Regions from separate parts of the Streptomyces sp. NPDC014727 genome, predicted to be linked through region 2. Evidence: riboswitches for the same ligand, from Rfam matches in the RefSeq annotation. Region 2 holds a riboswitch; the other holds the start of a gene.
The links. Region 2 has a riboswitch for glycine ahead of gcvP (aminomethyl-transferring glycine dehydrogenase). Riboswitches for the same ligand answer to the same signal wherever they lie in the genome.
Positions count from the first base shown of each region.

Region 1: linked by a shared signal. The riboswitch ahead of gcvT (glycine cleavage system aminomethyltransferase GcvT) and the one ahead of gcvP (aminomethyl-transferring glycine dehydrogenase) in region 2 are both predicted to bind glycine.

Region 1 covers NZ_JBIBYR010000022.1:96,467-100,615, forward strand. Annotated here, with positions in the region: gene ACF1B9_RS28400 (enhanced serine sensitivity protein SseB C-terminal domain-containing protein) at 291-1,073, opposite strand; gene ACF1B9_RS28405 (enhanced serine sensitivity protein SseB) at 1,240-2,010, opposite strand; partial or broken gene ACF1B9_RS28410 (AAA family ATPase) at 2,064-2,747, opposite strand; glycine riboswitch at 2,905-3,002, shown strand; gene gcvT (glycine cleavage system aminomethyltransferase GcvT) at 3,143-4,149, shown strand, end outside.
Region 2 covers NZ_JBIBYR010000020.1:9,747-13,895, reverse strand. Annotated here, with positions in the region: gene ACF1B9_RS26970 (DUF5999 family protein) at 1-98, shown strand, start outside; gene gcvP (aminomethyl-transferring glycine dehydrogenase) at 186-3,071, opposite strand; glycine riboswitch at 3,266-3,362, opposite strand; gene ACF1B9_RS26960 (PRC-barrel domain-containing protein) at 3,476-3,844, shown strand; gene ACF1B9_RS26955 (DNA polymerase IV) at 3,769-4,149, opposite strand, start outside.

The sequences.
Region 1 (4,149 bases), on a different contig from region 2:
CCCCTCGAACACGGGCCAGTTGAGGCGGAAGAGGGGCACGCGCGTAGATTCACGCCGCTTTCACCACCAGACGTCCCCAGCGCGGAAATCCCGGACATGGAGGGCGAGATGCACCGGAAGCCGTGAACACGCGCCCACATTTCGGGAGTTGGCCCTCTATGTGTATGTCCAGGAAATCAGGAACGTACACCTGCATTCCGGGCACACCGGGCTCACGCGGTCGCGTCGCGGACACCGGGTACGGCCGACCGCGCACCCCTACCGGTACGCGCGACTCCGACGGCGCGCGCTCAGTACGCGCCCTGCGGCGGCGGATAGCCGTAGCCCGCCACCGGGGCCGCCGGGGCATGGGCCTCGCGGTCGTAGAACGGGCGGGCGTTGGCGCGCAGCCACATCGCGACCGGGTCGTACTCGTCGGACATCGCGACGGTGGAGACGGGCAGCCCGTCCGGGACCGCGCCGATCGACTGCTGCATCATCGCGCGCACGGCGTCGACCGAGGTCTGACTCGTGTCGTAGAGGTCGAGGCCGATGGCGAGATAGGGGACGCCGAGCGCGGGCTGCACCCAGGCACGGCGCAGCGAGCGGATCGCGGGGGTGTGGTGGGCGTTCTGCGCGAGCAGGGCGTAGAACTGCGGGATCTCGATGGCCGGCTCGGTGAGCCGGAGGGGGCCCGCGGGCATCCGGTCGAGGCCGGTGGCGATCCGGCGCAGATCCAGCCAGGGGATGCCGATTCCGCCGCCCGGGGCGTGCGGGTTGAGCCAGATGCCCCAGCGGTCGGGGAAGAGGGCACGGGCGATGTCGCGCCCGCCGACCAGTTCATGGGCCCGGTTCCAGCCACTGGCCGAGAGCTCCTGGGCGGAGGTCACACAGGGGGCGTAGCCGAGGCCGTCGATCTCCATGTTTCCGTACTGGGCGTCGGGCGAGCCCGCCTGGCCGTGCCAGAGGAGCATCCAGATCCGGCCGTTCACGAGGGCCTGCAGCAGCGCCTCGTACGCGTCGTAGCGTCCCGGCGTCACTTGGCGCAGCATGTGCTCGACCTGCCCGGCCGCCGCGGTGCCTGACGCACTCACCTGGTCCCGCCCCTCTTCGATCCACTGTGTCGGCCCGCCGCTCCCGGGGCACACGGGTGCGGCATGATGCCGAGGCACCAGCCATCAAACCAGCTTATGCGTCGGTCCTGACACCGACTTGACTCCATGGGCCGACGTGGCAATCGGCCCTGGAGCCGTCGGCGTGCTACGGGGTCTCGCGCCGGTAGAACGGCCGGACCTTCTCCCGCATCCAGTCGCCGACCGGGTCCTGTGCCACGTCGAGCAGGACCAGGTTGACCGGCCAGGGCACCTCGACCCGGCCCAGCGCACGGCCGAGGGCGTCCATCGGGGCGTTGCGTCCGGCGCCCTCCCAGGTGGAGAACTCGACCCCTATGAAGAGGACGGGCTCGCCGCCCTCGATGCTGGCCAGCGTCCGGCGGGCGGTGAGCACGACGCCGCTCTCCTCGAATTCGCCGGCCGCCGCGGCGAGGAAGTCGACGGGCTCCTCCTGCCAGGACGGTTCGTACAGCCGGACCCGGCCGCCGCCGGCCGGCCCGTCCAGCGGGGTGCGTCCGGCGCGGCAGAGCTCGGCCACGGCGGGCGGCGGCAGCGGCATCCCGACAGCGCCGCCCGGATTCACCGCGATACCGAGCTGCGGGGGCAGACCGCGGGCGAAGTCGCGGGCGGGTGCGACGGTGACGGACATACGGGTGCCGACGCAGGCGAGGAACTGCTGTTCGGAGCTGAAGACAGGAACGTACGCGGCGCCGTCGATCTCCAGTGTCGGCAGGTCCAGGTCCGGGGAGTCGGGTCCGCCGCCATTGGGCAGGGGCACCCAGACCTGGCTGCGCCCGAGCACCTCGACGAGCCGTCCGCCCGCCTCCGGGCTACCCACCGAGGCCATCAGTACCTCTTCGAGCTCATTGGCCGGCCATCCGCTCTGCGGATGGGACTGGACCTGCGCCGGAATGTCCACTGCTTCCCCTTCTTGCCCGAGCCTTCCCGCAGAAGATTACGGCCTGCCGCCCGCGCCTTCGGTGCCGTGGCGAACGTGATCCGGCCCAGCGCCCTCGCCGCCTCGCGGTCCAGCAGCACCGCCGAGGCGCAGCCGGGCGGCAGCAGGCCGGTCTCGGTGACCCGCAGCAGCTTCCCCACCGCCCTGCGATGCCGGGCGAAGGCGTATCCGGAGACACCCCGCCCGCGCTCCCGCTGGCCCTCCTTCGCCGTCTGCGGTGTGACGTCGAGCAGGACGAGATGGAGGACGCGGCCCCGGCGCCGGGCGTCACGGGCCAGCCAGCCGCGCACCCACGCCTGGGTTCCGCAGTCGTGGACGACGACGGACTCGCCGGAGCGCAGCGCGCGCCACAGTCCCCGGTAGTGGGCGGCGCGGACCAGCGGACGGTAGAGGGCGTACGGGAGTAAGCGGGGCATCAGCCGGGCCCAGCGGTCCCGGGTGTCCTGGGAGTCGATGGCGCGGGCCGTCGTCACCGTCCGCCGGATGAGCGTCGATTTGCCGCTGCCGGGCAGTCCGGAGACCACCACCACGTCGCCCGCCGCGAAGCGCAGGCTGCGCGGGCCGCGCCCGGCCCGCCCCCGCAGGTCTCGTACGACGGGCGCGCGCGGGCCGAGCATCTCCCCGGCCGGGACCCCCGGCTGTGCGGGCATCGCGTCGTGCGCGACTCCCGCGGTTGTCGCGTACCGCTGCAACGTCATCGCCCTCCCCCTGTCGGGTCACCCGCGTATGCCCCTGAAGTGTAAAGAAAAGGTAATGCGACACAACCGTCCACGCCGTCGATTCCGAGAGGGGACCGGGGCCCCACTCCGACGGAATGCGTGCGATGATGACCCGGCCAACTGCATAAAGGCCGCTTGAATCCGCGCGGGAGAGTTCCGGTCACTGCATGTGCCGGGCGCCGAAGGAGCAAGTTCCTCCCTTGAATCTCTCAGGCCCCGTACCGCGTGGATGAGGCAGATCTGAAAAGCGGGCCGCTCCGCGGCTCCACCCAAGGTGCAAGCCGAACCCCTCAGGGGCTCTCGGCGAACCTCTCAGGTTCCGATGACAGATGGGGAGGGATTGTCCTCGTCGTCATGCCCCGGGAGTCACATCCATGAGCACCGCCCCCCGTCTCACCGCCCTCGATGCCCTGCACCGTTCGCTGGGCGCGACCATGACCGACTTCGCGGGCTGGGACATGCCCCTGCGGTACGCCAGCGAGCGCGACGAGCACAACGCGGTGCGCACCAGGGCCGGTCTCTTCGACCTGTCCCACATGGGCGAGATCACCGTCACCGGCCCCGAGGCCGCCGCCTTCCTGAACTTCGCGCTGGTCGGCAACATCGGCACCGTCGCCGTCGGCCGCGCCCGCTACACCATGATCTGCGCCGAGAACGGCGGCATCCTGGACGACCTGATCGTCTACCGCCTCGGTGACGACGAGTACATGATCGTCGCCAACGCCGGGAACGCCCAGATCGTGCTGGACGCGCTGACCGCGCGGGCCGACGGCTTCGACGCCGCGGTGCGCGACGACCGCGACGCGTACGCGCTGCTCGCCGTCCAGGGCCCGGAGTCCCCCGCCATCCTGGCCTCGGTCACCGACGCCGACCTGGACAGCCTGAAGTACTACGCCGGCCTGCCCGGCACGGTCGCCGGTGTGCCCGCGCTGATCGCCCGCACCGGCTACACCGGCGAGGACGGCTTCGAGCTGTTCGTCGCCCCCGAGCACGCCGAGCAGCTGTGGAAGGCCCTCACCGAGGCCGGCGCCTCCCACGGCCTGATCCCGTGCGGGCTCTCCTGCCGCGACACGCTGCGCCTGGAGGCGGGCATGCCGCTCTACGGGCACGAGCTGACGACCGAGCTGACCCCCTTCGACGCCGGCCTCGGCCGGGTCGTGAAGTTCGAGAAGGAGGGCGACTTCGTCGGCCGCGAGGCCCTGACGGCCGCCGCCGAGCGCGCCGAGACCGCCCCGCCCCGCAAGCTGGTCGGGCTGATCGCCGAGGGCCGCCGGGTGCCGCGCGCCGGTTTTTCCGTGGTCGCCGGGGGCGAGATCGTCGGCGAGGTCACCTCGGGCGCCCCGTCGCCCACCCTGGGCAAGCCGATCGCCATCGCGTACGT
Region 2 (4,149 bases):
TCCTGCTCTTCGAGGACACCGGTGAGCTGCTCCCGGACGGGCAGATCATCGCCCCGCACCGGCCCCTGGAAACGGGCCGGGCCGTGAAGGCCGCCTGACCCCGGCCGGTACGAACGGGGGCCGGCCCGGAGAATGCTCCGCACCGGCCCCGACGCATGTCCGCGTCACATCGTGTCGCTCATGCCTCAGTTGTCGTACTCGTCCAGCGGCGGGCAGGAGCAGACGAGGTTGCGGTCACCGAAAGCACCGTCGATCCGGCGCACCGGCGGCCAGTACTTGTCGGCTGCCGAGACTCCGGCCGGGAAGACCGCCACCTCACGGCTGTAGTCGTGCTTCCACTCCCCGCCCAGCATCGCCGCGGTGTGCGGAGCGTTCTTCAGCGGGTTGTCGTCCGCGCCCCACTCGCCCGAAGCCACCTTCTCGACCTCGCCGCGTATGGCGATCATCGTGTCGCAGAAGCGGTCGAGCTCCGCGAGGTTCTCGCTCTCCGTCGGCTCGATCATCAGCGTTCCGGCGACCGGGAACGACATGGTCGGAGAGTGGAAGCCGTAGTCGATCAGACGCTTGGCGATGTCGTCGACGCTGACGCCGGTGGACTTGGAGATCGGCCGCAGGTCCACGATGCATTCGTGTGCGACCAGCCCGGCCGGGCCGTTGTACAGGATCGGGTAGTGCGGTTCGAGACGCTTGGCGATGTAGTTGGCGGCGAGTACGGCGACCTGCGTCGCGCGCTTCAGCCCCTCCCCGCCCATCAGACGCACGTACGCCCAGGAGATGGGAAGAATGCCGGCCGAACCCCACGGAGCGGCCGAGATCGGTCCGACGCCGGTCTCGGGACCCGCCGCGGGCTGCAGCGGGTGGTTCGGAAGGTACGGCGCGAGGTGCGCACGCACGCCGACCGGGCCGACGCCGGGGCCACCGCCGCCGTGCGGGATGCAGAAGGTCTTGTGCAGGTTCAGGTGCGAGACGTCGCCGCCGAAGCGGCCGGGCTTCGCGAGGCCGACCAGGGCGTTGAGGTTGGCGCCGTCGACGTACACCTGTCCGCCGGCGTCGTGCACCTCGGCGCAGATGTCCGCGACGTGCTCCTCGAACACACCGTGCGTCGACGGGTACGTGATCATGAGCACCGCGAGCTCGTCGCGGTGCTTCTCGATCTTGGCGCGGAGGTCCTCGATGTCGACCTCGCCGTCGTCGGCGGTCTTCACCACCACGACCTTCATGCCGGCCATGACGGCGCTGGCCGCGTTGGTGCCGTGCGCGGAGGACGGGATGAGGCAGACGGTCCGCTGGTCGTCGCCATTGGCCCGGTGGTACGCGCGCACCGCCAGGAGGCCTGCGAACTCGCCCTGCGATCCGGCGTTCGGCTGGATCGAGACCGCGTCGTACCCGGTGACCTCGGCGAGGCGCTCCTCCAGCTCACGGATGAGGGTGAGGAAGCCCTGTGCCTGCTCGGCCGGCGCGAAGGGATGCAGCGCGCCGAACTCGGGCCAGGTGATCGACTCCATCTCGGTGGTCGCGTTCAGTTTCATGGTGCAGGAGCCGAGCGGGATCATGCCCCGGTCCAGGGCGTAGTCCCGGTCGGCGAGCTTGCGCAGATAGCGCAGCATCGCCGTCTCGGAACGGTGCTGGTGGAAGACCGGGTGGTTGAGGATCTCGTCGGTGCGCAGCAGGGACTTGGGCAGTGCGTCTGCGGCCGCCGCGTCCAGCGCCTCGATGTCCCCGTCGGCACCGAAGGCGGCCCAGACTGCGGCGATCTGCGTACGGGTGGTCGTCTCGTCGCAGGCGAGGGAAACCAGGTCGGCATCCACGAGCCGGAGGTTGACACCTCGGTCGCGAGCCGCGGCCACGATGTCGGCGGCCTTCCCCGGAACACGCACGGTGAGGGTGTCGAAGTAGGCGCCCGTCACCACCTCGACACCCGAGGCGCGCAGCCCCTCGGCCAGGATCGTCGCGTAGCGGTGGGTGCGCTGAGCGATCGTCCGCAGCCCGTCCGGGCCGTGGTAAACGGCGTACATCCCGGCCATGACGGCAAGCAGCACCTGAGCCGTACAGATGTTGCTGGTGGCCTTCTCACGACGGATGTGCTGCTCGCGGGTCTGCAGGGCCAGCCGGTAGGCCTTGGTGCCGTCCGCGTCGACGGAGACGCCGACGAGGCGGCCGGGCAGGCTGCGTGCGAACTGCTCGCGTACGGCCATGAACCCGGCGTGAGGTCCGCCGAAGCCCATCGGCACACCGAAACGCTGCGTGGTGCCGACCGCGATGTCCGCGCCCAGGTCACCCGGGGAGGTGAGCAGGGTCAGGGCCAGCAGGTCGGCGGCGACCGTGACGATCGCACCGAGGTCGTGGGCCTGCTCGATGACGGGCTGGATGTTGCGCACCGCGCCGGAGGCACCGGGGTACTGCACCAGGACGCCGAAGACACCGCGCTCGGCGATCTCCGCCGGGATGCCGTCGGCGAGGTCGGCGACGACGACCTCGACGCCGGTCGGCTCGGCGCGGGTCTCGATGACGGCGATCGTCTGCGGCAGGGCATCGGCGTCGACCAGGAAGACGCCGTTCTTGACCTTGCCGACGCGCCGCGAGAGCGCCATGGCCTCGGCGGCCGCGGTGCCCTCGTCGAGCAGGGAGGCGCCGGAGGTGGGCAGCCCGGTCAGCTCGGCGACCATCGTCTGGAAGTTGAGGAGCGCCTCCAGGCGGCCCTGCGAGATCTCCGGCTGGTACGGCGTGTAGGCCGTGTACCAGGCGGGGTTCTCCATGACGTTGCGGAGGATCACCGGCGGAGTGAAGGTGCCGTAGTAGCCGAGCCCGATCATCGGGGCCAGCACCTGGTTGCGGTCGGCGAGGGCGCGCAGCTCCGCGAGGACCTCGGCCTCGGTGCGAGCGGTCGGCAGCCGGAGTGCCTCCGCGCTCTTGATGACATCGGGCACGGCTGCCGCGGTGAGCTCGTCCAGCGAGCCGTAGCCGACCTGGGCGAGCATCTTCGACTGTGCCTCGGCATCGGGACCGATGTGGCGCTGCTCGAACGGAATGCCCTGCTCCAGCTGGGAGAGCGGAGTGCGGCGGGGGGTCATGGTGGAGGCCTCCTGGTCTGTCACGACCTGCGAGGGGCACCACGGCGCGGGTGCCCGAACGGCCTCCCCCTCTGTCATCTCGACCTGAGAGCTTCACCGGCGCACCCTGCGGCGCACCGGCTTTCACCGTCGGTGAGGGAAGGAGCCGCATCGGCACTCGGCCGCGCGGAACCCGCCCTGCTTTCCAGAGTGACCTCGTCCGTGCGGTACGGGGGCCTGAGAGATTCCGGGGAGGATTTGCTCCTTCGGCGCCTTCGGATCAGCTCCGGAGGACTCTCCCGCACGGGGTCAGCGGCCAGTACCAGCCTACCAGCGGGGTCAGTGGCGCCATTCTCGAGTGGCCAACCCCCCGGATCTGCACTTTTGTAGTGCTTGTGGAGTAGCCGCGACCAGTGGGAGGGACCGTGCAGACCGACATAGATCCGCGCAGCCTGATCGGCCGCAAGGCGTTCGACCGCAAGGGCACCAAGATCGGAACCGTGGACGAGGTGTACCTCGACGACGCGACCGGTGTCCCCGAGTGGGCGGCCGTACGCACCGGACTCTTCAGCCGGGACGCGTTCGTCCCGCTGGAACCCAGCGAATTCGTGGAGGACTCGCTCCGCGTCCCCTTCGACCGTGCGCTGATCAAGGACGCACCGGACTTCGGCGTCGGCCGCCATCTCTCGCCCGAACAGGAGCTCCAGCTCTACCGGCACTACGGCCTGGACTCCCCGTTCGAGGAGACCGGCCCGGACAGGGACTTCGGCAGACTCGCCGGCCAGGACGAGTAGTCCACCGGGTTCCGGACCAATGGCAACGGCTCGGCCGGCTGCAGGGCCGGATCGTCGATCCGGAACGTCCGCACCCGGCCGGGCGCCGACTCAGGTTCCTCGAACCGCACCGTCACCCGGCCGATGCCGCTGCCCTGCACCCAGCCATGCCCGTATGTGTCATGGCGTACGTCGTGTCCGGCGGTCCAGCGCCGTGCCGCCGACTGCTCTGCGCTCCCTGGGGGCTCCTCCGGCGCACCGCTCACCGTTTCCTCCCCACGGCCTCCCGCCGTCCTATCCTCCTCGGCCGCTTCCCCGCTCGCGGC